2 regions of the Streptomyces tremellae genome follow, and region 2 is predicted to be linked to the other one. Evidence: riboswitches for the same ligand, from Rfam matches in the RefSeq annotation. Region 2 holds a riboswitch; the other holds the start of a gene.
What was found. A riboswitch is a leader RNA that binds a small molecule or an ion and turns the genes downstream of it on or off. The one in region 2 is predicted to bind glycine.
Positions count from the first base shown of each region.

Region 1: it holds a riboswitch for glycine, as region 2 does, so the genes downstream of both, gcvP (aminomethyl-transferring glycine dehydrogenase) here and gcvT (glycine cleavage system aminomethyltransferase GcvT) in region 2, are expected to answer to the same signal.

Region 1 covers NZ_BAABEP010000013.1:114,284-129,515, forward strand. Annotated here, with positions in the region: gene ABEA77_RS12630 (CPBP family intramembrane glutamic endopeptidase) at 1-68, opposite strand, end outside; gene ABEA77_RS12635 (glutamate-cysteine ligase family protein) at 225-1,757, opposite strand; gene ABEA77_RS12640 (hypothetical protein) at 2,524-3,138, shown strand; gene ABEA77_RS12645 (DUF5999 family protein) at 3,495-3,692, shown strand; gene gcvP (aminomethyl-transferring glycine dehydrogenase) at 3,802-6,696, opposite strand; glycine riboswitch at 6,884-6,981, opposite strand; gene ABEA77_RS12655 (PRC-barrel domain-containing protein) at 7,113-7,523, shown strand; gene ABEA77_RS12660 (DNA polymerase IV) at 7,534-8,925, opposite strand; gene ABEA77_RS12665 (MerR family transcriptional regulator) at 9,005-9,571, opposite strand; gene ABEA77_RS12670 (bifunctional nuclease family protein) at 9,814-10,287, opposite strand; gene ftsR (transcriptional regulator FtsR) at 10,341-11,084, opposite strand; gene ABEA77_RS12680 (double zinc ribbon and FHA domain-containing protein) at 11,099-11,965, opposite strand; gene ABEA77_RS12685 (DUF881 domain-containing protein) at 12,114-12,896, opposite strand; gene ABEA77_RS12690 (small basic family protein) at 12,902-13,234, opposite strand; gene ABEA77_RS12695 (DUF881 domain-containing protein) at 13,231-14,184, opposite strand; gene ABEA77_RS12700 (sugar phosphate nucleotidyltransferase) at 14,288-15,232, opposite strand, start outside.
Region 2 covers NZ_BAABEP010000007.1:51,454-66,685, reverse strand. Annotated here, with positions in the region: gene ABEA77_RS08200 (amino acid adenylation domain-containing protein) at 1-3,785, opposite strand, end outside; gene ABEA77_RS08195 (thioesterase II family protein) at 3,799-4,575, opposite strand; gene ABEA77_RS08190 (MbtH family protein) at 4,533-4,742, opposite strand; gene sbnB (2,3-diaminopropionate biosynthesis protein SbnB) at 4,746-5,741, opposite strand; gene sbnA (2,3-diaminopropionate biosynthesis protein SbnA) at 5,778-6,794, opposite strand; gene ABEA77_RS08175 (L-serine ammonia-lyase) at 6,951-8,333, opposite strand; gene glyA (serine hydroxymethyltransferase) at 8,509-9,771, opposite strand; gene gcvH (glycine cleavage system protein GcvH) at 9,810-10,187, opposite strand; gene gcvT (glycine cleavage system aminomethyltransferase GcvT) at 10,354-11,469, opposite strand; glycine riboswitch at 11,502-11,610, opposite strand; glycine riboswitch at 11,611-11,708, opposite strand; gene ABEA77_RS08155 (AAA family ATPase) at 11,864-12,520, shown strand; gene ABEA77_RS08150 (enhanced serine sensitivity protein SseB) at 12,565-13,308, shown strand; gene ABEA77_RS08145 (enhanced serine sensitivity protein SseB C-terminal domain-containing protein) at 13,461-14,252, shown strand; gene ABEA77_RS08140 (ABC transporter permease) at 14,685-15,232, shown strand, end outside.

The DNA.
Region 1 (15,232 bases), on a different contig from region 2:
AGGGCTCTGCGGGTGAGGGTCGTGTCTCCGGGACGGGGTTCGGTCACGGCCCCTGCCTCCACCTGCACACCGGCCTCCACGGGTACGCGTCTGGGTCGGCGCGCGGGGCCGACGTGCACAAGTTACGCCGGGTGTCTGTGCGAACGCCCCGCGACCCGGCCGGGGCGGCAGCGCGGCGGCGCACCCGCCCGGACGCCGCCGCCCGCGCGTGTCGCCGGGCGCGCTCAGTGCGACGGCAGGCGCCCCGACTCGTCGGGGCCGGGGAAGCCGACGGGCCAGGTGTGCACTGGACTGCCGTGGTGCATCAGCTCGCAGTACCGCCGGGTGGTGGCGGCGAACGCCGCGTCTCGTTCGAGCCCCGCGTCCAGCGCCCGGTGGAACGTTCCGACCTGCCACGACGCCCCGTTGATCCGCCGCTTGCAGCGCTCCTCGATGACCCCCAGGTACAGGTCGCGGTCGGCGGGCTCGATCTGCCACGCGTCGAGCCCGGCGGCCGCGAGCGGGAGCAGCTCCTCCCGTACGAGGTCGACGGCGGGCCTGGTGACGAGCCCCGACGACCTGCCGTGCCGCGGCCAGCGCAGCTCGGCCTCGATGCCGTGGCGGCAGGCGGTGTCGAAGTTCTCCGTTGCGGCGGAGAACGGCATCCGCTTCCACACCGGCCGGGAGTCGTCGGCGAGCGCGCGCACCAGCCCGTAGTAGAAGGCGGCGTTGGCGATGACGTCGGTGACGGTGGGCCCCGCGGGCAGCACCCGGTTCTCCACCCGCAGGTGCGGCACACCGTCGGCGACCTCGTACACCGGGCGGTTCCAGCGGTAGATGGTGCCGTTGTGCAGCGCCAGTTCCTGGAGGGCGGGCACTCCCCCGTCGTCGAGGACCTTCTGCGGGTCCTCGTCGGACATGATCGGCAGCAGCGGCAGGAAGTAGCGCAGGTTCTCCGCGAAGAGGTCGTACGGCGAGTCGATCCAGCGCTCCCCGAACCAGGTCCTCGGCCGGACGCCCTGGACCCGGAGCTCGGGCGGCCGCACATCGGTCGCCTGCTGGAACAGCGGCGGCCGCGACTCGTGCCAGAGCTCCTTGCCGAACAGGAACGGCGCGTTGGCTCCCAGGGCGATCTGCACGGCGGCGACGGCCTGCGCCGCGTTCCACACGTCGGCGAACCGCTCCTGGGTGACCTGGAGGTGGAGCTGCACGGAGGTGCACGCGGCCTCAGGGGCGATCGAGGGCGAGGTGGCGACCAGCCGCTCCACGCCCTCGATGTCGAGGCGGAAGTCCTCGCCGCGCGCGGCCCGCATCTGGTCGTTGAGCAGGGTGTAGCGGTCGACAGCCGACAGGCTTCCCGAGCCGACGTCGTGGTGGCCGAGGGTCGGCAGGATTCCGATCATCACGATGCCCGCGTCCACCTCCTCGGCTTTGCGGTGGGCGTATCCGAGCCCCGCGCGGAGTTCCTCCGCGAGCTGGTCGAGAACCCGTCCGTTCAGACGGTGCGGCGCGATATTAACTTCCAGGTTGAACATCCCGAGTTCGGTCTGGAAATCGCGGCTCGCGATACGGCTGAGGACCTCGTGGTTCATCATCCGGGGCAGGCCGTCAGAGCCCGCGAGATTCAGCTCGATCTCCAGCCCCATCAGATTCCTGGGCTTGTCGAACCGTTTCTCGGCGAGCAGCCTCCCGAACACCGAGAGGCACTGCCTGAGCCTCTTGCGGTACTGCTCGCGGCCGGCCAGATCAAAGCTCGCCGCTTCGACCTTCTCACCCATCGACGTGTCCTCCTCGGCGTGGACGGCCCGCGGCCGGTGCGCGCGCCTCGCTCGATGATGCCCCCGCGAGGTGATCCCTAACGTCCCGCGCACACCGCGGGGAGCGTCCCCAGGACACCCCGGGGCACCGGCGGTGAATAGCGGGAAGGGCGACGCGGCACATACAGGACGACTGTGCCGGAGGTTCGTGCGCGCGTTCCGCGCCGCCCCGGAATGCCCGCCGCATTCCGGGGCGGCGGGCCCACGCCCGCTGCCGCGGCGCCGCCCCGCTTCCGCGTTCCAGCCCTGCGACGCGCCTTTCCGGCATACGGTTGGACTCGGCGGCACAGGGTCGCGAGCGCGGTCGCGGGCAGGGAACGGGCAAGGCGTCGGGCACGGTGGCGGCCGCACGCGCGGAGCATGTGCCCTCGACATACGACAGACGGCATGGACCGCCGCACGGTACACAATGTGACGCAAAAATGCTGGACTCCTTTCGGCCGTCCGGCTCAGGCACATCCTCGCAGGCGGGGAGGGGCGTGCACGAAATTCTTCTAGCAAAGAGGCTCACGAGTGGGGCCGGATAGTGACTTGCCCGCAATAGTCACGACAGCTAGAAGAAACATCGCGTGAACACGCGTCGTATAAACTTTGCGGACGAGGTGGAAAGCGGGCGCAAGGCCCAGGCCCCCGGATCACGCTTCCGAGTCCGCACGCCGACAGAGCCGTCCGCACCTCCTTCCGCACCCGCGCTGCACCCTGTCTCCTGAGCGAGAGGCAACCCACCATGCCGCTGCATGTCCCCCCGGTACCCGCACCCGCCCTGCGCAGCGTTCTCGCCGCCCTCGGCTCCCCCGCCGCCGTACGGGAGGCCCCGACCCCGGCCCTGCGGTCCGCGGGCGGCGCGCTGAGCCCCGAACTCCCGCTTCCGCTCCACGTACTGGACGCGCCCGCGGTCCTCACCGCGCCCGACCCGCTCGACGGCTCGGAGCCCGCCCCGCACACCCGCCTGACGGGATGGCGCTTCGCCATCCGCGCGGGGGACCGGCTGGTCGCCGCCGCCGACACGATGCTCACCGCCGACGGCTGGGCCTTCTCCCGCTTCTTCGAGGGCCCCTACGTCACGGCGACCGAGCGGGCCCTGCGGCAGGCCGAGGGGCTGACGGCCGGGTACCAGCCGCGGCTGCTGTCCGTGCCGGGGCTCTACATGCTGACGCTGTGGCTGCACGGGGACACGGAGGCGGACCCCGCCGCCGGCGCGGTGGACCCGGCGGACCTGCTGGTGCCGCTGGCGCCCGCGCCTCCCGGCTTCGCGGCACACCGGCCGCACCGGGCGGCCGAGCTCCTTCCGGTGATCCGGCTGCGGCTCGCTCCCGCGCCCCTGCTGGGTACCCCCGCCTGACCTGCGACGCAGCGGCTTCTGACGCCCCGCGGCCGGACCGGCCGCGGGGCGTCGCGCGTGAATGCGTGGCACGGCAGGACCAACGGGCATCCACCACGGCCGAGTTGGGCCGAGCGGCCGACCGGGTGACGGCCCGGGTGCCGGTGCGGCGTGCTGCGGGGAAATCCCCGCGCCGCGCCCCTCGCGGGACCAGACTGGCGGGGTCCTGACGAGAGAGACGGGGGCAGTTCATGCAACGCGCACCGCGCTCGAAACCCGGCGCCGCCCCACCAGGGGGCGCCACCTCACCGGCCGCCCGCGGACGGGACCCCGAGTCCCGGAGCGCCACAGCACCCACCACGCGAGGGAACCCGCCCATGTGCCGCCACCAACCAGCCTGTCCCAGCGCCCGCTCGGCCGACCGCGAGGCGGCCCGCCCCCTGGTGAGCCGCCCCGAGCAGGGGTGGAGCCTGCTGTGCAACGGAGTCGTCCTGTTCGAGGACACCGGCGAACTGCTGCCGGACGGGCGGGTGGTCGCGCCGCACCGTACGCCCAGGGCCGCCACGGCCGCCTGAGCCGCGCGCGGCGGCACATACGGCACAGGGCCCGGCGCCGAGCGGACGCTCGGGCCGGGCCCTGTGGTGTGCCAGGGGCGCGCGGATCACGGCCGCGCGCCCGGCGCGCTCAGTGCTCGTAGGCGTCGAGCGGCGGGCACGAGCAGACCAGGTTGCGGTCGCCGAACGCGCCGTCGATGCGCCGCACCGGGGGCCAGTACTTGTCCGCCGCCGAGACGCCGGGCGGGAAGACCGCGGTCTCCCTGCTGTAGGGGTGCGGCCAGTCGCCGCCGAGCACGGCCGCCGTGTGCGGCGCGTTGCGCAGCGGGTTGTCGTCCGTGCCCCACTCGCCCGTCGCGACCTTCTCGATCTCCGCGCGGATCGCGATCATCGCCGCGCAGAACCGGTCGAGCTCCGCGAGGTCCTCGCTCTCGGTCGGCTCGATCATCAGCGTCCCCGCGACCGGGAACGACATGGTCGGCGCGTGGAACCCGTAGTCGATCAGACGCTTGGCGATGTCGTCGACGCTGACGCCGGTCGCCTTGGTCAGCGGGCGCAGGTCGATGATGCACTCGTGGGCGACGAGCCCGCCGGGGCCGGTGTAGAGCACCGGGTAGTGGGGTTCGAGGCGCTTGGCGACGTAGTTCGCCGCGAGCACCGCGACCTGGGTGGCGCGGGCCAGGCCCTCGCCGCCCATGAGCCGGACGTACGCCCAGGAGATCGGCAGGATGCCCGCGGAGCCCCACGGCGCGGCCGAGACGGGGCCGACGCCGGTCTCGGGGCCCGCGGCGCTCTGGAGCGGGTGGTTGGGCAGGTACGGCGCGAGGTGCGCGCGCACGCCGATCGGGCCGACGCCGGGACCGCCGCCGCCGTGCGGGATGCAGAACGTCTTGTGCAGGTTGAGGTGGGAGACGTCCGAGCCGAAGCGGCCCGGCTTGGCCAGGCCCACCAGCGCGTTGAGGTTGGCGCCGTCCACGTAGACCTGGCCGCCCGCGTCGTGCACGGCGGCGCAGACGTCGCCGATCTGCTCCTCGAACACGCCGTGCGTGGACGGGTAGGTGACCATGAGGACGGCCAGCTCGTCGCCGTGCTGCTCGATCTTGGCGCGCAGGTCCTCGACGTCGACGTCGCCGGACTCGCTGGTCTTCACGACGACGACCTTCATGCCCGCCATGACCGCGCTCGCCGCGTTGGTGCCGTGCGCGGAGGACGGGATCAGGCAGACGGTGCGGTGCGTGTCCCCGTTGGCACGGTGGTACGCGCGCACCGCGAGCAGGCCCGCGAGTTCGCCCTGGGAGCCGGCGTTGGGCTGGAGCGACACCGCGTCGTACCCGGTGACCTCGGCGAGGCGCTCCTCCAGCTCCCGGACGAGGGTGAGGTAGCCCTGCGCCTGCTCGATGGGCGCGAAGGGGTGCAGGGCGCCGAACTCGGGCCAGGTGACGGGCTCCATCTCGGTGGTGCCGTTGAGCTTCATGGTGCAGGAGCCGAGCGGGATCATGCCGCGGTCGAGCGCGTAGTCCCGGTCCGAGAGGCGGCGCAGGTAGCGCAGCATGGACGTCTCGGAGCGGTGGTTGTGGAAGACCGGGTGGGTGAGGTACTCGCCGGTGCGCAGCAGGGCCTCGGGCAGCGCGTCGGCCGCCTCGGCGTCCAGCGCCTCGATCTGCTCGGCGCCGCCCGGCACACCGAATGCGGTCCACACGGCGACCAGCTGGGCGCGGCCGGTGGTCTCGTCGCAGGCCGCGGAGACGTGGTCGGCGTCGACGAGCCGCAGGTTGACGCCGCCCTCGCGGGCCGCGGCGACGACCTCGGCGGCCCGGCCGGGCACGCGCAGGGTGAGCGTGTCGAAGTAGGCGTCCTCGGTGACCTCGACACCGCAGGCCCGCAGGCCCGCGGCGAGGACCGTGGCGTACCTGTGGGTGCGGCGCGCGATGTCGCGCAGCCCTTCGGGACCGTGGTAGACGGCGTACATGCCGGCCATGACGGCGAGCAGCACCTGCGCGGTGCAGATGTTGCTTGTGGCCTTCTCGCGGCGGATGTGCTGCTCGCGGGTCTGGAGGGCGAGCCGGTACGCCCTGTCGCCGTCGGCGTCCACGGAGACGCCGACGAGGCGTCCCGGCAGGCTGCGGGCGAACTTCTCGCGAACGGCCAGGTAGCCGGCGTGCGGGCCGCCGAAGCCCATGGGGACGCCGAAGCGCTGGGTGGTGCCGACCGCGATGTCCGCGCCCAGTTCGCCGGGCGGGGTGAGCAGCGTGAGGGCGAGCAGGTCGGCGGAGACGGTGACGATCGCGCCGAGCTCGTGGGCCTGCTCGATCACGTGCCGCGGGTCGCGCACGGCACCTGAGGCGCCCGGGTACTGGAGCAGGACGCCGAAGACGCCGCGCCCGGCCACCTCGGCGGGGATGCCGTCGCTCAGGTCCGCCACGACGACCTCGACTCCGGTGGGTTCCGCGCGGGTGCGGATCACGGCGACGGTCTGCGGCAGGGCGTCGGAGTCGACCAGGAAGACACCCTCCTTGACCTTGCCGACGCGGCGCGCGAGGGCCATCGCCTCAGCCGCTGCGGTGCCCTCGTCGAGCAGCGAGGCGCCCGAGGTGGGCAGCCCCGTCAGGTCGGCGACCATCGTCTGGAAGTTCAGCAGGGCCTCAAGACGCCCCTGCGAGATCTCCGGCTGGTACGGGGTGTAGGCGGTGTACCAGGCGGGGTTCTCCAGCACGTTGCGCAGGATCACCGGCGGCGTGTACGTGCCGTAGTAGCCGAGCCCGATCATCGGCGCGAGCACCTGGTTGCGGTCGGCGAGCGAGCGCAGTTCGGCGAGCACCTCGGCCTCGGTGCGGGCCCCCGGCAGGTTCAGCGCCTCGGCGCTCCTGATCACGTCGGGGACCGCCGCGGAGGTCAGCTCGTCCAGCGATCCGTAGCCGATCTGGGCGAGCATCTTGGCCTGGGCCGCCGCGTCGGGCCCGATGTGGCGGTCTTCGAAGGGGATGCCGCGCTCCAGCTGTGCGAGCGTCTTGCGGTGGGCGGTCATGTGCGGAGGGCCTCCTGGTCGGCGCGACCTGCGTGGGACTCCGCTCGGCGGCGAGCGGTGCCCGGACGGCCTCCCCCTCTGTCATGGACCTGAGAGCTTCACCTGCCCCGCGCGGCGCGCCGCGGGACGGTTTTCACCGTCGGTGAGGGCGGAGGCCGTGGGCGCCCGTCCTGCTTTTCAGAGTGACCTCGTCCGCGCGGTACGGGGTGCCTGAGAGATTCCGGGGAGGATTTGCTCCTTCGGCGCCCCCGGCGGGCTGCCGGAGGACTCTCCCGCGCGGGGTCAGTGGCCTCTGCCAGCCTACCAGCGGAGTCGCCACCGGCCCTGGTGCGCTGCCTCACGCCCGCCCTCTCGCGGCTCCCACCGGGCGCGCCACCAGAAGCACCTTTTTGTAGTATTTGCCTCAGATGCGACCTATGGGAGGCACCGTGGAGACCGACATCGATCCGCGCAGTCTGATCGGCCGCAAGGCGTTCGACAGCGCGGGGCACAAGATCGGCACGGTGGACGAGGTCTACCTGGACGACGCCACCGGGGTCCCCGAGTGGGCCGCCGTCCGCACGGGTCTGTTCAGCAGGGACGCGTTCGTCCCCCTCGAACCCAGCGCCCTCGTCGACAACACCCTGCGGGTCCCCTTCGAGCGCTCCCTCATCAAGGACGCCCCCGACTTCGGCGTGGGCCGCCACCTCTCCCCCGAGCAGGAGCTCCAGCTCTACCACCACTACGGCCTCGAACTGCCGCCCGCGGCCCCGCCCGAGCACCCGGCCGCCCTCTCCGACCGGGACGCGGAACGCGACTTCGGCCACGTCGCAGGCCAGGACGACTGACCGCCCGCCGCTAGCTGCTCGCCTCCCGGCGGCCCCCGGGCACCAGCGGCAGCGGATCCGAAGGCTCCAGGTCCGGGTCGTCCAGCCAGAACGTCCGCACCCGGCCCACCGGCGAGCCGGGCTCCTCGAAACGCACCGTGACCCGGCGCGCCCCGCTCCCCTGCACCCAGCCGGGCCCGTACGCGGCATGGCGCACGTCGTGGCCCGCCTGGTACCGCCGCTCTTTCCGGGCCGTCGCGGCGGAGTCGGGCGGGGCCTGCGGCGGCGCCGGCTCCGCAGCCGCCGCGGGCTCGTCGGGCAGGGCGACCGGCGCGTCCACCCCGGCCCCCGGGCCGGCCTGCGCGAACAGGTCCTCCTGGGTGAAGTCCGCGAGCCCCGTGACGCCCACCCCCAGCAGCCGCACGCCGCCCGTGGTGTCCACGGCGTCGAGCAGCCGCCCCGCGGCCTCCCGCACCACCGAGACGTCGTCCGTGGGCCCGCGCAGCGTCTCGGAGCGCGTCAGCGTCGAGAAGTCGTACCTGCGGACCTTCAGCACCACCGTCCTGCCGGATCTGCCCGCGGCCCGCAGCCGCTGCACGCAGCGCTCCGCGAGCCGGTCCACCTCGGCGCGCACCCGCACCCGGTCGTGCAGGTCGACGTCGAAGGTGTCCTCCACGGAGACCGACTTCGCGTCCCGGTCGGAGACGACGGGCCGCTCGTCGAGCCCGAGCGCCATCCGGTAGAGCGACAGTCCGTGCGCCCTGCCCACCAGCCGTACCAGCTCGTCCTCGCCGGCCTCCGCGAGGTGCGCCACCGTCGTCATGCCGGCGCGCCGCAGATGGTCGCCCGTCGCGGGCCCCACGCCGGGCAGCGTGCGCACCGGCATCGGCCCGAGCAGCTCCCGCTCGGTGCCCGGCTCGATGACCACGAGGCCGTCCGGCTTGGCCTCCTCCGAGCCGATCTTCGCGAGCATCTTGGAGCCGGCGAGCCCCACCGACCCGCTCAGCCCTGTCACGGCCCTGATGTCCGCCCGCAGCCGCTCCCCCCTGGCCCGCGCCGAGGCGCTGTCCCAGGCCGTGCCGCCGGCCTCCAGGTCCACGAAAGCCTCATCGAGGCTGAGCGGCTCCACGAGCGGCGAGAGCCGCCCCAGCAGCTCCATCACCTGACCGCTGATCGCGCGGTAGAGGGAGAAGCGCGGCACCAGGTACGCGGCGTGCGGCGCGAGCCGCCTGGCCTGCGCCGTCGGCATCGCCGAGTGGACGCCGAACCGCCGCGCCTCGTACGAGGCCGTCGCCACCACCCCACGCGGCCCGATCCCGCCGACCACCACGGCCTTGCCCCGCAGGCTCGGCTTGGACGCCTGCTCCACCGAGGCATAGAACGCGTCCATGTCCAGGTGGAGGATGGTCGGCGCGCGTCTCATACCCCCGATGCTGCCGCACGGGTCCGACAACGGCGCCCTGCGGACACGCGCGGCCGCCGTGGCGGGGCGCCCGCCCGGGTCAGACCGCCCGGTCGCGGCGCCTGCGCGCCAGCTCGTCCCCCGGGTTGTTGCCGACGAGGGTCTCCCCGGTGTCGACGCGCTCGCCGTGCAGCTGAGAGAGCGCCGCCTCCACGTCGCGCCACACCACGCCCACGGCGATTCCGAAGACGCCCTGCCCGCACTGGAGCAGCGAGACGACCTCGTCGGGCGACGTGCACTCGTGGACGGTCGCGCCGTCGCACATGAGCGTCATCCGGTCCAGGTCCTTGAAGCCCCGGTCCCGCAGGTGCTGGACGGCCGCCCGGATGTTCTGGAGGGCCACACCCGTGTCGAGGAAACGCTTGACGATCTTCAGGACGACGACGTCGCGGAAACCGTAGAGGCGCTGCGTGCCCGAGCCGTAGGCGGGCCGCACGCTGGGCTCGACGAGGCCGGTGCGCGCCCAGTAGTCCAACTGGCGGTACGTGATACCGGCCGCCGCGCAGGCCGTGGGCCCGCGGTACCCGACACTCTCGTGCGTGGGGTCGACCGAACTGCCGTGAAGCCGGTACGCGCTCGCCGTCGTACCGTCGCCGCTGCTTCTCACGCCGACCTCCGTCCTTGACCTGCCTTCACGACGGTAGGCAGTCACTCGGGGTGCGTCAACGATCGCCGCACTCGCCACGCCGAGTGATAATCACCCTGAGGGTGGTTTAGCGTGCCCCATTCCGGGGAATGGCTCCTCGAATTGTCCGAGCCAGAGCATGATAGCCACTTCCCGGCGGCCCTCCGGCCACCGGATCGGCGCCCCGCGCGGCCGAGTTGGCCGCCGATGCGCCGACCGGCACCTCACTGGCTGTTCGTCCCGAAGTCCTCCGGCGAGATCTGGTCGAGGAACTCGCGGAACTTCTCCACCTCGTCCTCCTGTTCGTCGGGGATCGCGATCCCGGCGTCGTCCAGGACACCGTCGCTGCCGTAGATCGGCGTTCCCGTGCGCAGGGCGAGCGCTATGGCGTCGGACGGCCGCGCACTCACCTCGACTCCGCTGGCGAAGACCAGCTCCGCGTAGAAGACCCCTTCGCGGAGGTCCGTGATGCGTACTTCCGTGAGCTCCTGGCCCACCGCTTCGAGGACATCCTTGAAAAGGTCGTGCGTCAGCGGTCTCGCCGGTGCCATGCCCTGCTGTGCGAAGGCGATGGCGGTGGCCTCCCCAGGTCCGATCCAGATGGGGAGGTACCGATCGCCTCCCACTTCGCGCAGGAGCACGATCGGCTGGTTGGAGGGCATTTCCACCCGGACACCCACAACGTCGAGCTCGTTCACACAGCAACCCTAGGACGTGCCGTGCGGGTTTGGGTAGTCGGGCACCGCCGGGATCAGTCCGGCCGGCCATGGAGCGCGGTACGCACGAGCGCCGCGTGCAGCCGTACGGACAGTCCCGCGAGCTCCCGCATGGTGGCCTCCGCATGGGCCCTGGTCTGCGGATTACGGTGCCGGCGCAGCGGCGCGACGACCTGCTCGACCAGCCCCGCCTCCCGCTCGGCGGCCGCTTTCATGATCCTCAGATGGCGGGGTTCGAGGCCAAAACGGCCGAGATCCGCCACCAGCCGCGCCACCTGGACGGTGTCCGCGTCATAGCTGCCGTCGGGCTGTGCCGCGATCAGCCCGTACGACTCCCACGCGTCCAGGTCGTCCGCCGACACCTCGAGCGCGGCGAGCAGCTCGGCGCGCCCCACCCGAGCAGCCGTCGGCCCTTCCTGCTCAGGGACCGCGGCCACGGGCCAGCTGTCGCGGTCCCGCTGGGGCCCCGGCAGCGCCACCTGCTCGCCGCGTCCGAGGGCCTCCAGATGCTCCTTGATGACCTTCAGGGGAAGATAGTGGTCCCGCTGCATGCGCAGCACCAGGGCGAGCCGTTCGACGTCCTGAGGGCTGAACTTGCGGTACCCGGAGGGGGTCCTGCGCGGCTCCACCAGTCCTTCAGCCTCAAGGAAGCGGATCTTCGAGATGGTGACCTCGGGGAACTCGTCGCGCAGCCGCGTGAGCACCGCTCCGATGCTCACCAGCGGCTCGCCCGCCGGGGCGGTGCCGCGGTCGGCACCGCCCTTCGGTGTACGCAACACGTGCCCTCCGGGGGTCACACGCCCCGCTGGCTCGCGTGGAAGACCAGCCGGTACTTGCCGATCTGGACCTCGTCGCCGTTCGCCAGCAGGACCGAGTCGATCCGCTCACGGTTGACGTAGGTGCCGTTGAGGCTGCCGACGTCGGAGACGGTGAACAGCCCGTCGGCGCCCCTGCGGAACTCCACGTGCCGACGCGAGACCGTCACGTCGTCCAGGAAGATGTCGCTCTGCGGGTGGCGTCCCGCCGTCGTCAGCTCGCCGTCCAGCAGGAAGCGGCTGCCCGAGTTGGGGCCCCTGCGGACGATCAGCAGCGCCGAGCCGAACGGGAGCGCCTCGACGGCCGCCTGGGCCTCGGGGCTGAGCGTGGGCAGCTGCGTCTGCCCGGTGGTCTCCGGATCGTACGCCTCAAGGCCGGAGATGGAGATCGTGGACGTCGTCTCGGAGGCGCGCTCACTCGGCACACCGGCGCGCAGCGGAGCGCCGCAGTTCGAGCAGAAACGGCTGGCCTCGGCGTTCCGATGCCCGCATCTTGAGCAAACCAGGGCCGACATGGCGGGGTCCTCCTGCCGTGGCTGCCCCGCCCGAGGGTCGGTCGCGAACGAGGCCGTGGGAAAGTCTCCACTCGTACTTGAGGTTGACGGTTCCCCGAAACCTATGCGGCCTTGCCCAGCAGGGTCAACAGACGACGCGCCGGTGCCCGCGGAGCCGCCCACCTCGTCGCGGAAGAGGGGCCGGCCGCCGCCCTGCTCCTCGTCCTGCCCCTGCCGCGACGCACGGTGACGGGCGCTGCCGCCCTCCTCGCGCGTCTTCTTGCCGAACAACTTCGCAAACCAATTCACGGGCGATTCCCCTTGACCGAAACAGACCCGCCCGTGGGGCAGGACGACATCTCACTGAACACGCCTGCCGACCCGGACATCTTGACAGCGTCCGTATACACCGAACAGTTTCCACCACACATCACGCTGATCGTGCGTCGACCCCCCGCAACCTCTTGCCCGCACGGCACCTGCGCCATGCACCCCCGCGTCACCGGGAGGACGACCGAGCGTAGCCAGGCTGCTTCGCCGGTCGCAAGGCGTCCACGACCACCTTCGAGGAGCCGGTCACGGTGGCCGTGGCCTGCTCCTTCTCCAGTGTCTGCACCACTCCGCCCGGGATGTTGAGCGCCGGCTCCAGGTCCTGGGGCCGGCCGATCACCGTGAACCGGTAGGGAGGCCGTACGGCCCTGCCGTCCACCGCGATGTCACCCCCCGTTCCCGTGAAGTCGGTGTCGGCGACGACGCGTACACCGTTCACCTGGATCGCTTCCGCACCCGCCGCCCGCAGTTCCTGGACCGTGTCGAGCAGCATGTCGGACTCCACCGTGTGCCGTGCGTCCTGCACGGTCAGGGTGATCCCGGGGCCCTGCGCCGCCGTCGTGCCGGCGAGGATGCCGAGTTGCTGCTCCTTCTTACGCGTCTGCCTGCGCGCCTCCTCCGCCTGGTCCGAACTGTTCTCAAGACCCGTACGCTGATCCACCAGATCCTGCTTCTCGTCCTCAAGACGCTGTGTGCGGTTGTCCAGTTCATCGAGGATACGGACAAGATCCTCCTGACGCGCGCCGCGCAACGCGCTCCCGTCGCTGTGCGACCTGACCTGGACGGCGAGACCGAGGCCCAGCACGAACAGCAGCACCGCCACCGCGAGTTGGGCCCGGGTGACGCGCGGCGGCCACAGTCCTGCGGCGAGCCGCTGCCTGCCGCTGACCGGCGGTCTGCCCTCCGGGGGCGTGTCCTGGCCCTGGACGCCCGGGGGCTGTGAGGTACTCATCGGCGTCAGGCCCTGAAGACGTGCCGGCGGATCGCCGCGGCGTTGGAGAAGATCCGGATGCCGAGCACCACGACGACACCGGTGGACAGCTGCGCCCCGACACCGAGTTTGTCGCCGAGGAACACGATCAGCGCGGCCACCACCACGTTCGAGAGGAACGACACCACGAAAACCTTGTCCACGAAAATGCCGTCGAGCATGGCGCGCAGCCCGCCGAAGACCGCGTCGAGCGCGGCGACGACGGCGATCGGCAGGTAGGGCTCGACCACCGCCGGCACTTCGGGCCGGACGAACAGCCCGACCACGACTCCTATGACGAGGCCCAGTACGGCGATCACGATGTGCCCTTCCCTGTCTTCCCTGTCTCCCCGGCCTCACCCGGGCTCGCTGCGGTGGACGGCGAGCCGTCGCCGGACGGCACCGGCTTCGCGGTCCGCACAATCAGGCTCGGCGCGGCGGGCAGCCGCACGTCGTCCCGCGCGGACAGGGACGTGCGGATGCCGAAGTCGTTCTTGAGCGACGCCAGGTACCTGCCGTCGGCGCTGCCGCGGAAGGCGGACGCGAGCTTCGCGCCGTCCCCCACCGCGAGCACCGTGTACGGCGGCACCAGTGGCCTGTTGTCGACCAGTATGGCGTCCCCCGCGGCCCTGATGGCCGAAAGCCCCGTGAGCCGCTGGTCGTTGACGGAGACGGCCTCGGCGCCTGACGACCAGAGGCCGTTGACGACACGTTGCAGGTCGTGGTCGCGCACCCGGCCCGTGTCGGAGAAGTCGTCGTTCTCGCGCGGGCCGCCTTCGCCACCCGACTCGGAGTCCTTGGCGTCGTCCACGACGAGTTTCACGCCGGGTCCGCGCACAGCGGTGGCACCGGCCAGCAGCGACACCAACTGTCCGGAACCGCGTCCGTCTTGTTTCAGCGCGGCCTGCTGGCGGCGGCCGACGTCCGCCCGCAGCCCGTCCACCTCGCGCTCCAGCGCGTCGGCGTGCCGGGTCTCGCTGCCGACCCGGTCGATGAGCTCCTGGCGCTCCTTGGCCACGACCGGCGCCGCGTGGCGGGTCTGCGCGGCGCCCAGGGTGACCACCAGCGCGGCCAGCACGAGGCCGCCGCCGAGCCAGAGTTTGGCCCGCAGGGTGCGCGGCAGGGCGCCGTCCCCGGCGCGCCTGCGCGCCGCCGCCTCGGCGTACCCGTCGTCGAGGCTGTGGTCCATCACGTTGGTCAGCAGCGACATCGACGCGTCGGGACGCGCTCGCCCCGCGTCGGTGCTCCGTGTGGGGGACTGCTGCGGCATGCCGCACATCGTCGCATGTCGCCGCGCCCGCCACCGACACGGCCCCGCGCCACGGACATGGCCCGCGTCCGTGGCCGCGGGCCATGTCCGTGGCAGCGGGCGGTCAGTGCCCTGCGCTGTCCACGATGGTGGACCACTCGTCCAGCAGGGCCTGCGCGGACGCGTCGTCCGGCCCCTCGGCCCACAGGTGGGTGACGGCCTCCGCCGGGTCGGGCAGCACCATCACCCAGCGGCCGTCGGCCTCCACGACCCGCACCCCGTCCGTGGTGTCCACCTGTCGGTCTCCCGCGGCCTCCACGACGGTCCGCATCACGAGGCCCTTGACGGCCCACGGCGTGGCCAGGTCGCGCCGCAGGACGTGGGCCCGCGGGATGCGCGCGTCGATCTGGCTGAGGGTGAGCTGGGTACGCGCCACCAGGCCGATGAGTCGCACGAACGCCGCTGAGCCGTCCAGCACGCTGCTGAACTCCGGCACCAGGAAGGCGCCCCTGCCGTCGCCGCCGAAGATGGTGGTCTCCTCGCGGCCCACCCGCGTCAGGTCGTCGGGCGACGTCGTCGTCCACTCGACCTGGGTGCCGTGGTACGCGGCGACCTGCTCGGCGATCCGTGTCGTCGTCACCGGCAGCGCGACACGGCCGCTGCGCCGCTCGGAGGCGACCAGGTCGAGCAGGACGAGCAGCGCCCGGTCGTCCTCAATGATCTTGCCCCGCTCGTCCACGAGGGAGAGCCGCTCGCCGACGGGGTCGAAGCGCACACCGAACGCGGCCCGCGCCGACGCCACGATCTCGCCGAGCCGTACGAGCCCGGACCTGCGGGACTCGGGGGTCTCCGTGGGCCTGGACTCGTCGAGGCCGGGGTTGATGGTCAGCGAGTCGACGCCGAGCCGACCGAGCAGGCTGGGCAGGACGAGCCCCGCGCTGCCGTTCGACGCGTCGACGACGACCTTGAGGTTGGCCTCGGCGATGCCCGTCGTGTCGACGCTGCGCAGCAGCGCGCCCGTGTACGAGTCGAAGACGCTGGACGGGAACTGCAGGTCCCCGATCTCGCC
Region 2 (15,232 bases):
CTCGCCAGGTGCAGTTCTGCGCCGGAGACCAGGCACTGGAAGATCTCCCAGACCGAGTTGTCGAACGCCACCGAGTGGTTCAGCAGGGCCCGGTCCCGCCCGTCGAGTCCGCACAGCCGCTGGTTCCACGCCAGGAACCCGGTGATGTTGGCGTGCGTGATCGCGACGCCCTTGGGGTTGCCGGTCGAGCCGGACGTGTAGATGACGTAGGCGAGGTGGTGCGGTTGTGCCTCCTCGGCCGACGCCCGGCCCGCGCCCGGCTCCTGGTCCACCGCCACGAGCCGCACACCGCCGCGGAACAGGGCGGAGGCCGGGTGCCCGGGGTCTGCGACAACCAGGCGCACGCCCGAGTCGGCCAGCAGGTAACGCAGGCGGTCCTGCGGGTAGTTCGGGTCGAGCGGTACGTAGGCGCCGCCCGCCTTGAGCACCCCGAGCAGCGCGACCACCAGGGAGACGGAGCGCTCAAGGCAGACGCCGACCAGGGTCTCGGGGCGCACGCCCCTGGCGCGCAGCTCCCCGGCCAGGGCCGAGGCCCGCGCGTCGGTCTCGGCGAAGGTCAGCGACCTGTCGTCGCCCACGACGCACACGGCGTCCGGGGTCGCACGCACCTGGCGGTCCCACAGGCGGACCAGGGTGGTCGGCTCGGGCAGCGGCCCCGCCCCTTCGCCGGAGGAGAGGGCGCGCAACTCGTCGGCCGACACGATCTCCAGCTCGGAGAGCCGGCTCGTCGCGCCGTACACCATCTGCTCGATCGCCCGCAGGTAGTGCCGGCCGAATCCCCGGACGAAGTCCGCGTCGAACAGGTCGGTGGCGTACTCGACGGAGATGCTGAGGTCACCCGCGCCGGCGGTGTGGTCCGTCACGTCGAGGGCGAGGTCGAAGCGTGCCGTGCCGAGCCGCCCCTCCAGCTCCTTGCGGTCGTACAACTCGGTGAGCGGGGCGGCCGGCTGCTCCTCGTGCAGGGCGAACAGCACCTGGAAGAGCGGATTGCGGCTGAGGTCGCGCTCCGGGCTCAGCTCCGCCACCAGCTTCTCGAAGGGGAGGTCCTGGTGGGCGTACGCCTGCCGCGCGACCTCGCGGACCCGGCCCAGCAGTTCGCGCCAGGTCGGGTCCCCCGACAGATCGGTGCGCAGGACGACGGTGTTCACGAAGTAGCCCACCACGCCGTCGAGTTCGGGGCGCGGCCGGCCGCCGGTCAGGGTGCCGACGGCGACGTCGCTCTCTTCGGCGTACCGGCCGAGCAGTACCTGGAGCGGGGCCAGCAGGCCCATGAACAGGGTGACGCCCTCGGCCCTGCACAGCGTGCGCAGCCGGTCCGCGAGACCGGCATCGACGCGCAGCATCTCACGGCGGCCGCGGTGGCCTGCGACGGCCGGCCGGGGGCGGCTCGTCGGCAGTTCGAGGGCGGGCACGCCGGACAGCCGGGTACGCCAGTGGTCGAGCAGCCGCTCCAGCTCGGCGTCCGTGAGCCGCTCTCGCTGCCAGGCCGCGTAGTCGGCGTACGTCACGGGCAGCGGTGCGAGGGCGGGGCCGCGGCCGGCGGCGAGTGCCGTGTAGAGCTCGCCGAGTTCGCGCACGACGAGGTCGACCGACGCGCCGTCGCAGGCGATGTGGTGGAGCGTCAGCAGGGTGACGTCGCGGGCCGGGGTGCTCAGCACGTCCGCGCGCAGCAGCGGCGGGCGGTTGAGGGCGAAGGGGGCGCGCATCCGCTCGGCCAGCACCGCGTCCAGGTCCTCCTCGGCGACCTCGGTGCGGACCAGGGGCACGGGGCCCGGCTCGCGCAGCTCCGGGCGGGCGAGGCCCGCGGTGGTGACGACCGCCGTGCGGAGCGCCGGGTGCCGGCGCACCAGCGCGGACAGGCACTCCCGCAGCAGCGGCAGGTCCACGCGACCGCCCGGCAGGCCGAGTGCGACGGGCAGGTGGTAGGCGGGCACCGCCTCGTTCAGCTGCTCGAAGAACCAGATGCGCTCCTGGCCGAAGGAGAGCTCGGCCCTCGTGGCCGGGGGGATCGGCTCGTCGTCCGAGGGCGCCACGCCGTCCAAAGCCGCGGCCAGCGCTCGCGGCGTCGGGTGTGCGAAGACCGACTGGGCGTCGACCGGCAGGCCGAGTTCGGTCCGCAGCCTGGCCACGGCCCGTACCGCGGTGAGCGACTGGCCGCCGAGGCCGAAGAAGTCGTCGTACGGGGAGACGTCGTCGACACCGAGCACCTCGGCCCAGACGCGGCGCACCGCCTCGGTGAGCGGGGGCAGCGTGGAGCCCTCCGCCGCCGGCACGCTCGCCCGGACAGGTCCGTACGGGATCCGCTGCACGGCGGCGCGGTCGGCCTTGCCCGCGGGGGTGCGGGGCAGCGCGTCGAGCACCGCGTAGCCGTGCGCCACCATGCCGGCGGGCAGCCGCAGCGCGAGGTGGTCGCGGACCTGGCGGGGCAGGTCCGCGGTCTCGCTCCGCGCCTCGGACGTGGGCACGAGGTACGCCACGAGCCGGTCCCCGCCCGCCGCCTCGCGGTCGACGACCACCACCGCGTCAGCGACGAGGGGGTGGCTGCGCGCGCACGCCTCGATTTCGCCGAGTTCGATGCGCACACCACGCACCTTGACCTGGTGGTCGGTGCGTCCCAGCACCTCAAGCGTGCCGTCGGCCGACCACCGGGCGAGGTCGCCGGTGCGGTACAGGCGCCCGGGCGCGTCCCCGAACGGGTCGGGCACGAACCGGTCCGCGGTCAGCGCGGGCCTGCCGAGGTAGCCGCGGGCCACGCCGGCGCCGCCGATCCACAGCTCGCCGACGGTCCCAGGGCCCGCCTCGCGCCCGCTCGCGTCGACGACGTACAGCCGGGTGTTGGACAGGGCCGTGCCGACGGTGACCCGGTCGGTCACGGAGTCGATGCGCGCGGCGGCGGCCCACACCGTCGCCTCGGTCGGCCCGTACAGGTTCCACAGAGTGCCGCCGGTGGCGAGCAGGTCGCCGGCCAGCTGCGGGTCGAGCGGCTCGCCGCCGGAAAGCAGCACACGGCCGTGTCCGTCCTTCCAGCCGGAAGCCAGCAGGAGCCGCCAGGTGGTGGGAGTCGCCTGGACGACGTTCACCTCCGCCTCGGTGAGGGTCGCGGCGAGCAGCTCGGGATCGGTGTTGGCGGCGGGCGGTGCCATCACCACCGAGGCCCCCAGGGTCAGCGGCAGGAACAGTTCGAGGACCGAGATGTCGAACGAGAGGGGAGTCAGCGCGAGAACCCGGTCGTCCGCCGCGAGACCGGGGCGCTCGGCCGCGGCCCGCAGGAACGAGGCGAGCGCCGCGTGGTCGACGGCGACGCCCTTGGGCAGGCCGGTCGAACCGGAGGTGTAGATGACGTACGCGAGATGGTGCGGGTGCACCGTGGACACCACCGGTGCGGACGGCGCCGCGGGCACGTCCTCGACCAGCAGGACGTGGGATGCGCCGGAGGCCAGGGCCTGCGCGCGGCGCGGCGCGTCGCAGACCCAGAGGTCCGCCCCCGAGTCGGTGGCCATGTGGCGCAGCCGCTCGGCCGGGTAGCCCGGGTCGAGGGGCAGGTACGCGGCGCCCGACTTCAGGATGCCGAGCAGCGCCACCGCCATCTCGACCGACCTGCTGAGACAGACGCCGACCAGGCTCCCGGGCCCCGTCCCGCGTGTCTGCAGCTCGGCGGCGAGCGCCGAAGCGCGGCGGTCCACCTCGGCGTAGGTCGCGCGGTGGGCTCCCGCGACGACGGCGATCGCGTCGGGTGTCGCGGCGGCCTGCCGCTCCCACTGTGCGACCAGGGTGCTCGGCGCCATGAACGATCCTCTCTCAGTCCCGCGCGGGGAAGGCGCGCGCGATGATCTCCGCCAGCCGCGGTTCGGCTCCGCGCACGTACAGGTGCGGGGCGCCGGGAAACAGGTGCAGGTCGAAGCCCGCGGAGGTGTGCTCGCGCCAGCCGGCCAGTTCCGCCTCGGTGACGCTCTCGTCGTCCGCGCCGGCCAGGACCGTCAGCGGACAGGGCAGGGGGGCCTCCGCGCGGTACGCGTAGGTCTCGCACAGCGTCAGGTCGGCGCGCAGGACCGGAAGCAGCAGCTCCTGCATCTCCGCGTCGAGACCGGCGAACTCCGCCGTGGCGAGCAGCTCGTCGTCCGGCAGCTCGTGCCGCGGGTCGCGGTCGGGCAGGCCGGGGGCCCGCATGCCGGAGAGGAACAGGCGGCCGGGCAGGCGCCCGCCGAGGGCCCGCAGCCGCCTGGCCGTCTCGAAGGCGATCAGGGACCCCATGCTGTGCCCGAAGAAGGCGTACGGCAGGTCCGCGTGGTAGGCGACGAGCGGTGCGAGCGAGGCCACGGCGTCGTCGAGCGATGTCAGCGCCGGTTCGGCGAAGCGGCTCTCCCGGCCGGGCAGTTGGAGCGTGCAGACCTCGATGCTCTCCGGCAGGTGCGCCGCCAGCCGGTAGGCGGAGGCGCCCGCGCCGGCGTGCGGGAAGACGAAAAGGCGCCGCCGCGCGGTGTCCTGCCGGCTGCCGAGCCCGCGCAGCCAGGCCGTGGCGGGGGCGGGGGCCGTCACCGCGGCGCCCGCGCGGAACGCGGAGTCAGGTCGGTCCACACCTGCTCGATGTGGTCGAGGCACTCCTGCCGGGTGCCCTGCGCGCCGGTGGCGCGCCAGCCTGCGGGCAGGGTCCGGTCGGCGAACCAGACGGAGTACTGCTCCTCGTCGTTCACCACGACGGTGTACCGGTCCTCCGCGGCGTGCGGGGCGGGTTCGCTGCTCACGCCTCAGACCTCCACCCCGGCGAAGAAGCCGTCCTCGCGGCGGCCCCCGCCCGCGGCGACGACCCGGTCGTGCACCCACTTGCCGACGGCGAGGTCGAGCACGCCGAGTCCGAAGGGCGAGAAGACCGCCGGACGTCCGTGGTCCCGGTGCAGCCGTCCGCGCAGCAGGCCGGCGAGGGTCCCGTCGATGAAGCCGCGGTCGCCGGTGCGCTCTTCCGTCAGGTGCAGCGAGGTGCGCTCGCGCACGGCGTGGTCGATGTCGTCGGTGAAGTTCTGGGCGGCGAGGATCATCTCGGGGGAGAGGTCGCGCAGCGACAGGTGCAGGACCGCCGGATTGTGGGCCAGCAGGCGGGGGTCGTGCAGGTGCGGCTCGCCGGCCACGGTGGTCAGCACCACCAGGTCGCAGTCCGCGAACGCCTCCTCGACGGCGCCCGCGACCACGATCTCGGCCTGCGTGTCCTTGGCCATGGCGGCGCCCAGGCGGCCGGCCGCCGCCGGGTCGAGGTCGAAGAGCCGGAAGGCGCCGATCTCCCAGTCGAGGTCGCGCAGGAAGCGCCATACGTGGTGGGCGATGAGTCCCGTGCCCACGATGCCGACCCGGCGGGCGCGGCGCGCGCCGAGCAGCGTCTGCGCGCCGAGCACGGCGGAGGCCGCGGTCCGTGTGGCGGAGACGATCGAGGACTCCATGCAGGCGAACGGGTAGCCGGTGGCGCAGTCGTTGAGGATCAGCGTGGCCGAGGCGCGGGGGATGCCGTGCTGCGTGTTGTCCGGGAAGCTGGCGATCCACTTGTTGCCCGCGACCTCGAACTCGCCGCCCAGGTAGGCAGGAAGGGAGATGATGCGGGACCGGTCCTGATGCGGGAAGCGCAGGAACGAGCTGTGCGGGTTCGCGCTCTGGCCTGCGTCGTGCGTGAGGTAGGCGGCGCGGACGACCTCGACGAGCTCCGGACGGTGGCGGTCCGTCTCGGCGGCGATGTCGCTCGCACCGATCACGGTCATGGGCGGCGGAGCCAGGGTGGACACGGGGGTGCTCCTTCAGTTGACGGCCAGGGGCTCGATGTCGGAGGGCTGTACCGCTTCCGCGCGCAACTGCTGCTGCCACACGGGGTTGTAGACGGTCTGGGCGTAGGCATGGCCGCGGTCGGCGGCGATGAAGGCGACCCGGGGCCGGCGCGCGGCGGGACGGCGGCGGGCGAAGTAGTCCTGGATGGCGGCGTAGGTGCTGCCGGTCGAGCCACCCGCGTACAGCCCGTAGGCGGCGGCCAGATCGCCGCACGCCTCGACGGCGCGCGACTCGGCGACGATCTCGACCTCGTCGATCAGCGCCTCCCCGCACAGCGGCGGCACGATGCTGGAGCCGATACCGGGGATGCGCCGCTTCTTCGGCGGACCGCCGAAGATCACCGAGCCCTCGGCGTCGACCGCGACGACCACGCACTCGGGAGAGGCTTCCTTGATCCGGTGCGAGAGCCCGGCGATCGTGCCGCCGGTGCCCACGCCGACGAAGAGGTAGTCAAGCGGCCCGGCCTGCGCGATCAATTCGCCGCCGGTGAAACGGTAATGCGCGTCGCGGGCATCCGGATTGGCGTACTGGTTCGGCCAATAGGCCGAGTCGTGTTCCACCAGGAGTTCCTGCACCCGGGAAAGCCGGCTCCGCAGATAGCCGCCCGCCGCGTCGCGCTGGGTGACTTTCTCCACGTGCTCGCACAGCAGACGGAGTTGGGCCTCGGTGGCCTCGTTGCAGTTCGGGTCGATGACCGGGATGAACGAGATGCCGAGCATACGGCAGTAGAAGGCGAGGGCGAGCGCGAAATTGCCGGACGACGACTCGACCACCGTGGTGTCGCGTGCTATCTCTCCGCGACCGATCGCCTGTTCCAGGATCCACAGCGCCGAACGGTCCTTGCTGCTGCCCGTGGGATTGCAGAATTCCAGCTTGGCGACGATGTCGCACTGCTCGTCAGGCAGCGGAATCAGCGGGGTCCCCATGAGGCCCTTGCGAATGCGCCTGGTTTGTTCGATCAGGGATTGATCAGCACGCCTGTGGAGCATGGGCCGAGTGTGGCACGGGGGTGGTTGAGGCGGCTCAACCGCGACTCAAGCGCCCGGTGCAGGGGCCGGGCAAGGCTGGAAAAGGGATACGCGACGACCCGGGACACGGGCACGTGCGGCCCTTCCCGAAGGGCCGCACGACCTCGGCGCGCGGCCTCAGCACTCGATGATGTTCACCGCGAGCCCGCCCCGCGCCGTCTCCTTGTACTTCACGGACATGTCCCTGCCGGTGTCCCGCATCGTCTTGATGACCTTGTCGAGGGAGACCATGTGGCTGCCGTCGCCGCGCAGGGCCATCTTCGCGGCCGTGACCGCCTTGACCGCGGCCATGCCGTTGCGCTCGATGCACGGAATCTGGACGAGGCCGCCGACCGGGTCGCAGGTCAGTCCGAGGTTGTGCTCCATGCCGATCTCGGCGGCGTTCTCCACCTGCTCGGCGCTGCCGCCCAGCACCTCGGCGAGTGCGCCCGCCGCCATGGAGCAGGCGGAGCCCACCTCGCCCTGGCAGCCGACCTCGGCGCCGGAGATGGAGGCGTTCTCCTTGAACAGCATGCCGATGGCGCCCGCGGCCAGCAGGAAGCGGACCACGTCGTCGTCGCGCTCCCGGGCGGTGGCGTCGTGGGCACAGAAGTTCATGTAGTAGTGCAGGACCGCGGGGATGATGCCCGCGGCGCCGTTGGTCGGCGCGGTGACGACCCGGCCGCCCGCCGCGTTCTCCTCGTTGACGGCCATGGCGTAAAGGGTGATCCACTCCATGGCGTGGGCGTGCGGGGCGCCCTCGGCCCGCAGCTGCCTCGCGAGGTTCGCGGCCCGCCGCCGCACCTTCAGGCCGCCCGGCAGATTGCCCTCGCGGGACATGCCGCGGCTGACGCACGCCTGCATGACCTGCCAGATCTCCAGCAGCCCGGCCCGCACCTCGTCCTCGGTCCGCCAGGCACGCTCGTTCTCCAGCATCAGCGCGGAGATCGAAAGGCCGGTCTCGCGGGAGCGCCGCAGCAGCTCGTCACCGGTGCGGAAGGGGTGCTTGAGCACCGTGTCGTCCAGCTTGATGCGGTCCTCGCCCACGGCCTCCTCGTCCACCACGAAGCCGCCGCCCACCGAGTAGTAGGTCTTCTCCAGCAGCACCTCGCCCGCCGCGCCGTACGCGGTGACCTTCATGCCGTTGGCGTGGTAGGGCAGCCGCTTGCGCCGGTGCAGGACCAGGTCCTTCGACGGGTCGAAGGCGATCTCGTGGGCGCCGAGCAGGCGGAGCGTGCCGGAGGTGGAGATACGTTCCGCCTCCTCGTCGGCGCGCTCCACGTCGACCGTGCGGGGCGCGTTGCCCTCAAGGCCGAGCAGGACCGCCTTCGGCGTGCCGTGGCCGTGGCCCGTCGCGCCGAGCGACCCGTACAGCTCCGCGTGGACCGAGGCGGTGTGCACCAGCAGGCCCTCGTTCTTCAGCCGGCCCGCGAACATGCGGGCGGCCCGCATCGGGCCCACCGTGTGCGAGCTGGAAGGGCCGATGCCGATCGAGAACAGGTCGAAGACCGAGATGGCCACGGAAGGACTCCTTGCTGGTCGGCGGAGGCCGCCTGCCACCGGTAGAGGGCCGGCGCCGCCGCGGGGGATGCCGGCGGCCGGAAGACGGGACAGTGGCGCACGGCGGGGCACCGCGCACCACACTCCAGTGTGACGCGGCGCCCCGCGAGTGTCCTGACACGGTGTGTACGGGTGACTACAGCGTCGGGTACAGCGGGTGCTTCGCGGCGAGCGCCGCCACTCGTACGCCCAGCTCCTCGCGGTCGAAGGCCGGCTTCAGCGCCTGCGCGATGACATCCGCCACTTCGGCGAAGTCCTCCGCGGTGAAGCCGCGGGTGGCGAGCGCGGGGGTGCCGATCCGCAGACCCGAGGTGACCATCGGGGGCCGCGGGTCGTTCGGCACCGCGTTGCGGTTCACCGTGATGCCGACCTCGTGCAGCCGGTCCTCCGCCTGCTGCCCGTCGAGCTCGGAGTGGCGCAGGTCCACGAGGACCAGGTGGACGTCCGTACCGCCGGAGAGCACGGAGACGCCGGCCTGGGCCACGTCGTCGCGGCCGAGGCGCTCCGCGAGGATGCGCGCGCCCTCCAGGGTGCGCCGCTGGCGCTCCTTGAAGTCGTCGGACGCGGCCACCTTGAACGCGACCGCCTTGCCCGCGATGACGTGCTCAAGGGGGCCGCCCTGCTGGCCGGGGAAGACCGCCGAGTTGATCTTCTTGGCCAGCTCGGCCGTCGAGAGGATCACACCGCCGCGCGGGCCGCCGAGCGTCTTGTGCGTGGTCGTCGTCACCACATGGGCGTGCGGCACCGGGTTCGGGTGCAGCCCGGCGGCGACCAGGCCCGCGAAGTGCGCCATGTCGACCATCAGGTACGCGCCGACCTCGTCGGCGATCCGCCGGAACGCGGCGAAGTCCAGCTGCCGCGGGTACGCCGACCAGCCCGCCACGATCAGCTGCGGCCTGGTCTCCTTGGCGAGGCGCTCCACCTCGGCCATGTCGACCTGGCCGCTCTCGCCGTCGACGTGGTACGGGACCACGTTGTACAGCTTGCCGGAGAAGTTGATCTTCATGCCGTGGGTGAGGTGCCCGCCGTGCGCGAGGTTCAGCCCCATGATCGTGTCACCGGGCTTGAGCAGCGCGAACATCGCCGCCGCGTTGGCCTGCGCCCCCGAGTGCGGCTGCACGTTCGCGTGCTCGGCGCCGAACAGCGCCTTCACCCGGTCGATGGCGATCTGCTCGACCACGTCGACGTGCTCGCAGCCGCCGTAGTAGCGGCGGCCCGGGTAGCCCTCGGCGTACTTGTTGGTGAGGACCGAGCCCTGCGCCTCCATCACGGCGACCGGGGCAAAGTTCTCCGAGGCGATCATCTCCAGCGTCGACTGCTGGCGGTGCAGCTCGGCGTCGACCGCGGCGGCCACGTCGGGATCGAGCTCGTGCAGCGGGGTGTTCAGGAGCGAAGACAAAGCGGATCAGTCCCTGGTGTCGATTGCCGTCAGTGGCGTCAGTTGCCGGCGAACTCGGTGTACTCGTCCGCCGAGAGCAGGTCGCCCGGCTCGTCGGAGACCCGGACCTTGAACAGCCAGCCGCCCTCGAAGGGCGCCGTGTTGACCAGCGACGGGTCGTCCGCCACGTCCTGGTTGACCGCGGTGACCTCGCCGGAGACCGGCGCGTACAGGTCGCTGACCGACTTGGTGGACTCCAGCTCGCCGCAGGTCTCGCCCGCGGTCACCGTGTCCCCCACCTCCGGGAGCTGCACGTACACGACGTCGCCCAGGGCGTTCGCCGCGAACTCGGTGATGCCGACCGTCGACACGCCGTCCTCGGCGGCCGTCAGCCACTCGTGCTCCTTGCTGTAGCGCAGCTGCTGCGGGTTGCTCATGACCTGGATTCTCCTGTACGCGGGTGGGCGGCCGGAAACGGCCGGGTCGGACGGGGTGGGGCGGCCGCCGCGCGGGGCGACCACCGCCGTGGAAACCGTAAGGGCCGTAGGGGCCGCGGAAGCCGTAAAGGCCGTGAAAGCCGTCGAAGCCGTCGAAGACGACCTGTCACTTCTGGCGCTTGTAGAACGGCAGGGCCACGACCTCGAACGGTTCGTGGTTGCCGCGGATGTCGACGCCGACCCCCTCGGCGCCGGGCTCGGCGTGCGCGGTGTCGACGTACGCCATCGCGATCGGCCGGCCCAGGGTGGGGGAGGGGGCGCCCGAGGTGACCTGCCCGACGACGGCGTCCCCCACGACCACGTGGTAGCCGGCCCGCGGCACCCTGCGGCCCTCCGCGACCAGGCCGACCAGCTTGCGCGGCGCCTTCACCGCGGCCAGCTCGGACGCCGTCGCCAGCGCCGTGCGGCCCACGAAGTCGCCCTCCTTCTCGAACTTCACGACCCGGCCGAGCCCCGCGTCGTACGGGGTCAGCGCCGTCGACAGCTCGTTCCCGTACAGCGGCATGCCGGCTTCGAGGCGCAGGGTGTCGCGGCAGGACAGGCCGCACGGCACCAGGCCGGCGCCGGCGCCCGCGTCGGTCAGCGCCTGCCACAGCCGCTCCGCGTCCGAGGGCGCCACGAACAGTTCGAAACCGTCCTCGCCGGTGTACCCGGTGCGCGCGATCAGCGCCTCGACCCCGGCGACCGTGCCGGGCAGGCCCGCGTAGTACTTGAGGCCGTCGAGGTCCGCGCCGGTGAGCGACGCCACGATGCCGGGCGAGGCCGGGCCCTGCACGGCGAGCAGCGCGTACGCCTCGCGGTCGTCGCGCACCTCGGTGTCGAAGCCGGCGGCGCGCGCCGTCAGCTCGTCCAGCACGACCTGCGCGTTGGAGGCGTTGGCGACGACCATGAAGTGCTCGTCGCCGAGGCGGTAGACGATCAGGTCGTCGAGGATGCCGCCGTCCTCCTGGCAGATCATCGTGTAGCGGGCGCGGCCCACGGCGAGGGCGCCGAGGTTGCCGACGAGCGCGTAGTCGAGCGCGGCGGCGGCGCCGGGGCCCGTCAGGGTGATCTCGCCCATGTGGGAGAGGTCGAAGAGGCCCGCGGTGGTGCGGACGGCGTGGTGCTCCTCGCGTTCGCTGCCGTACCGCAGCGGCATGTCCCAGCCCGCGAAGTCGGTCATGGTGGCGCCCAGCGCGCGGTGCACGGCGTCGAGCGCGGTGCGGCGGGGTGACGGGCTCATCGGTGGCTCCCAGGGATGAAGGGCGAGGACGGTCCTCCCCATCTGTCATCGGAACCTGAGAGGTTCGCCATGACCGCCCGGTCAGGGTCATGGCTTGCACCTTGGGTGGGGCACGCTCGGCGGCCCGCTTTTCAGATCTGCCTCGCCCGCGCGGTAACGGTGCCTGAGAGATTCAAGGGAGGAACTTGCTCCTTCGGCGCCCGCCACCGAGGTGGCCGGGACTCTCCCGCGCGGATTCAAACGGCCGGTATGCAGTTGGCGCCGCCATCATCGCACGCGCGCCCTGCCGCGGAAACCTCGGTCGCCATTACCATCTCTTTACCCGGGGTGGCCGGGGCGCGGCGGGGCGCCCCCGTGCCCGGGAGGCGGCGGACGACCGCGACAGGGGGCGGCCATGGCGGTGCGCGGCACACGGAACATTCCCACCCGAGCCCGTACGGGCTCGGGTGGGGGCGGCACGCGGGTGCGTGACTTACGGGGCGGGGCCTGCGCCCCGCCGGGCGGCCTGGTCTTCGCCGAGGGCGACCTCGTCGTCGTGTCGGGCCTGCCGGGCAGCGGCAAGTCCACCCTCATCCGCAGGGCGGCCGAGGGCGGCGTCGACTCGCAGGACGCGCGGGAGCGCTGGGCCGGGCGGCTGCCACGGCTGCCCTATGCCCTGTACCGGCCCGCCGTGCGCCTCGCCCACTACGCCGGCCTGTGGCGGCTGCTGCGCACCGGGCGCAGCGCCGTCGTCCACGACTGCGGCACCCAGCGCTGGGTGCGCCGCTGGCTCGCCCGCGAGGCGCGCGGCCGGGGCCGAGCCCTGCACCTCGTCGTCCTCGACGTCTCGCCCGAGGTGGCGCGCGCCGGGCAGCGGGCGCGGGGCCGCGCCGTCTCCCGCTACGCGTTCGCCCGGCACCGCAGGGCGGTGCGCGCCCTGCTCGCCGCCGTCGAGTCGGCGCGCCTGCCGGCCGGCTGCCACTCGGCCGTCCTGCTCGACGGGGACGCGGCGCGCTCGCTCGGCGCGATCGCTTTCACCGTCCGCTCCACCGGGGCCGACCCGGACCATTAAGGTGCCTTTGCGGAACCGTTGGGCAGGGCGGAGGACGAGGCACAGTGGACACGGCATGGCCGGGCAACGAACTCGAAGAGGTGCTCGCCGCCTCGCTCGGCAGTGAGTCGGCGGGCGCGTGGCTCGTCGAGGTGCTGGGGCGCAGCGACATCTGGGTCCCGCTGCCCGAGGGCGGAGGCCCTCAGAGCACCGGCCTCGACGTGCCCACCGTGGAGATAGCGGGCGGGGCGTACGTCCCGGTCTACAGCTCCCAGGAGCAGTTCCTGCGGTGCGTCGGCACCCACATGTCCTTCACCGTCGCACCCGCCCGCGACTTCGCGCGCGGCCTGCCGCCGCAGCTCGGCATCGCCGTGAACCCGGGCGGCGTGGTGGGCGTGCCGCTGCCGCCGCCCGCGGTCGCCGAGCTCTGCCGCAGTGGCCGCACCGCGCTCGACGGTCCTGAGAGCGGCGGCCGGGTCCGGCTGTTCGAGCCCGACTGGCAGGACGAGCCGGTGGACTTCCTGCGGGCCGCGTCCGAGGAGTTCGAGGGCTCAGGTGTGGTCGCCGACGCGCGCCGCGCGCTCGCCTCCGTCGAGGGCGGTCCGCACCAGTTGTTCGTCGGTGTGCGACTCGTGCCGTGGGGACCCGCGGACGGCCACGCCGCCCTCGACGCACTGGGCCGCGCGCTCGGCCGCGTGCACGTGCCGTGGCAGGTGAACCTGCTGCTGCTCGACATGGCCCAGGAGGACCTGGTCGCCGAGTGGATGCTCGACCGGGTCCGCCCCTTCTACCAGCGCGAGCAGGCCTGATGGCGCGTCGCCGCGCCACGCCCCGGCGTCACGCCTGTGTCAGTACCGCCGCCTAAGCTGGTTTGATGTCGGGGGCGCCGGGACCGCGTGCCCGGGGGGACGGGCCCGAGGGCAGGGGGTCCGACGGCGAGGACAGAGGGGCGGGAAGCGGAGTGAGCGCGCCAGGCACCGCGGAGGCCGGGCACATCGAGCAGATGCTGCGCCAGGTGGCACCGGGGCGTTACGACGCCTACGAGGCGCTGCTGCGCGCGCTCGCCGACGACACCGCGGGCCGGGTCTGGATGCTGCTGTGGCAGGGCACCCCGGGATTGCCCACCGCGCAGTACGGCAACATGCAGGTCGAGGGGTACGGCTACGCCCCGTGCGTCACCTCGGCCCAGGAGCTCGCCGCCAGCGGCTGGACCCGGGCCCACGAGGTCGTCGCCGGCCGCGACATCGCCCGCACCCTCTACCCCGAGGGCTGGGGGATCTGGCTCAATCCGCACGCCCCCGGCGGCGGCCTCGGCATCCCGTGGCCCGATCTGCGCCGCATCGCCACCGGTCTCGACCGGATGCCGGCAGGACCGCTGCGGATCTCCGAACCCGCCGTGCAGATCCCGCAGTTCTACGCCCTGCTCACGCAGAACGCACACCGCACGCCCGCCGTCAGGTCGCTGTGCCGCGCCTGGGTGCAGCCCGCGCTCGGCACCCCGTACCTCGCCGTCGGGCTCGACCTGTACGAGACCGGCGCCGCAGCGGTCGAGTCGGTGCGGGAGATGATGCGCCAGTCGGTGACCGCGGTCCCCGAGGGGCTCCCCGTGTCGACGGTCGCGATGGCGGACGACCGCGACCCGGTCGCGATGTGGCTGCGCGCCAACACGCGTCCGTTCTACGACCGCGACGCACACCGCGCCGCCGCGCCCGCCGGCGGCTACGGGTATCCGCCGCCCGCACACCGCCTCTGACGCGTCTCCCGCGCGGCCCGCGCGGGGGCTCCCACCGCACCGCGCGCTGCTCGGACCGCGGTCCCGGACACACCGGCTGACCTGGGCGGGGATGTCCGGAAAGGTCCGCTGAGCAGTACCCAGCGTCCGTATACCGGGACCCTGAGCGATGCATCACGGTTGGGCAACCATTCCCCGTGGGGTCTGGTGCGTGATCGAGCACTCGCAGAAGACTCCCACCAGCACACGGTCCAGGGCCGAGGTCGCCTTCGTACCGAGGGGAAGCGGCCCGCGCACCGCACGGACCGGTCCCCGCGCCGGAACCGGGACGGGCAGCGTGCATCATGTTGATCAGAAGCTGATCAGTGAATCGGCCGCCACAGCGGCGTAGTTCCGCCATGGCGGCGGTCATGGGCCGGTCACCATCGGCCGAGAAGAGGGGTCTCCAGCGCAATGACGGCACCAATAGAGACCACCAAGTCTGCTGCGAGCGTGCAGCCGGAGGCGGTCCTCGCGGGCGCCGGGAGCAAGCAGATCGAGGGCCGTTCGCTCGGCAAGATCGCCTGGACCCGCCTCAAGCGGGACAAGGTCGCGATGACCGGCGGCGTCGTCGTGGTGCTCCTGATCCTTGTCGCGATCCTGTCGAAGCCCATCCAGGCGGTGTTCGGGCTGGACCCGGACGCCTTCCACCAGAGCCTCGTCGACCCGGTGCTGCTCGCCCCCAAGGGTGGTTTCGGCGGCATCAGCTGGCACCATCCGCTCGGTGTCGAACCGCAGACGGGGCGTGACATCCTCGCCCGCGTCCTGGACGGTTCCTGGGTCTCGCTGCTCGTCGCGGGCGGTGCGACGCTCCTCTCCGTGGTGATCGGCGTCATCATGGGCGTCGTCGCGGGCTTCTACGGCGGCTGGGTGGACAGCACCATCAGCCGCGTGATGGACACCTTCCTCGCCTTCCCGCTGCTGCTGTTCGCGATCTCCATCTCCGCGACGCTCCAGGGCAA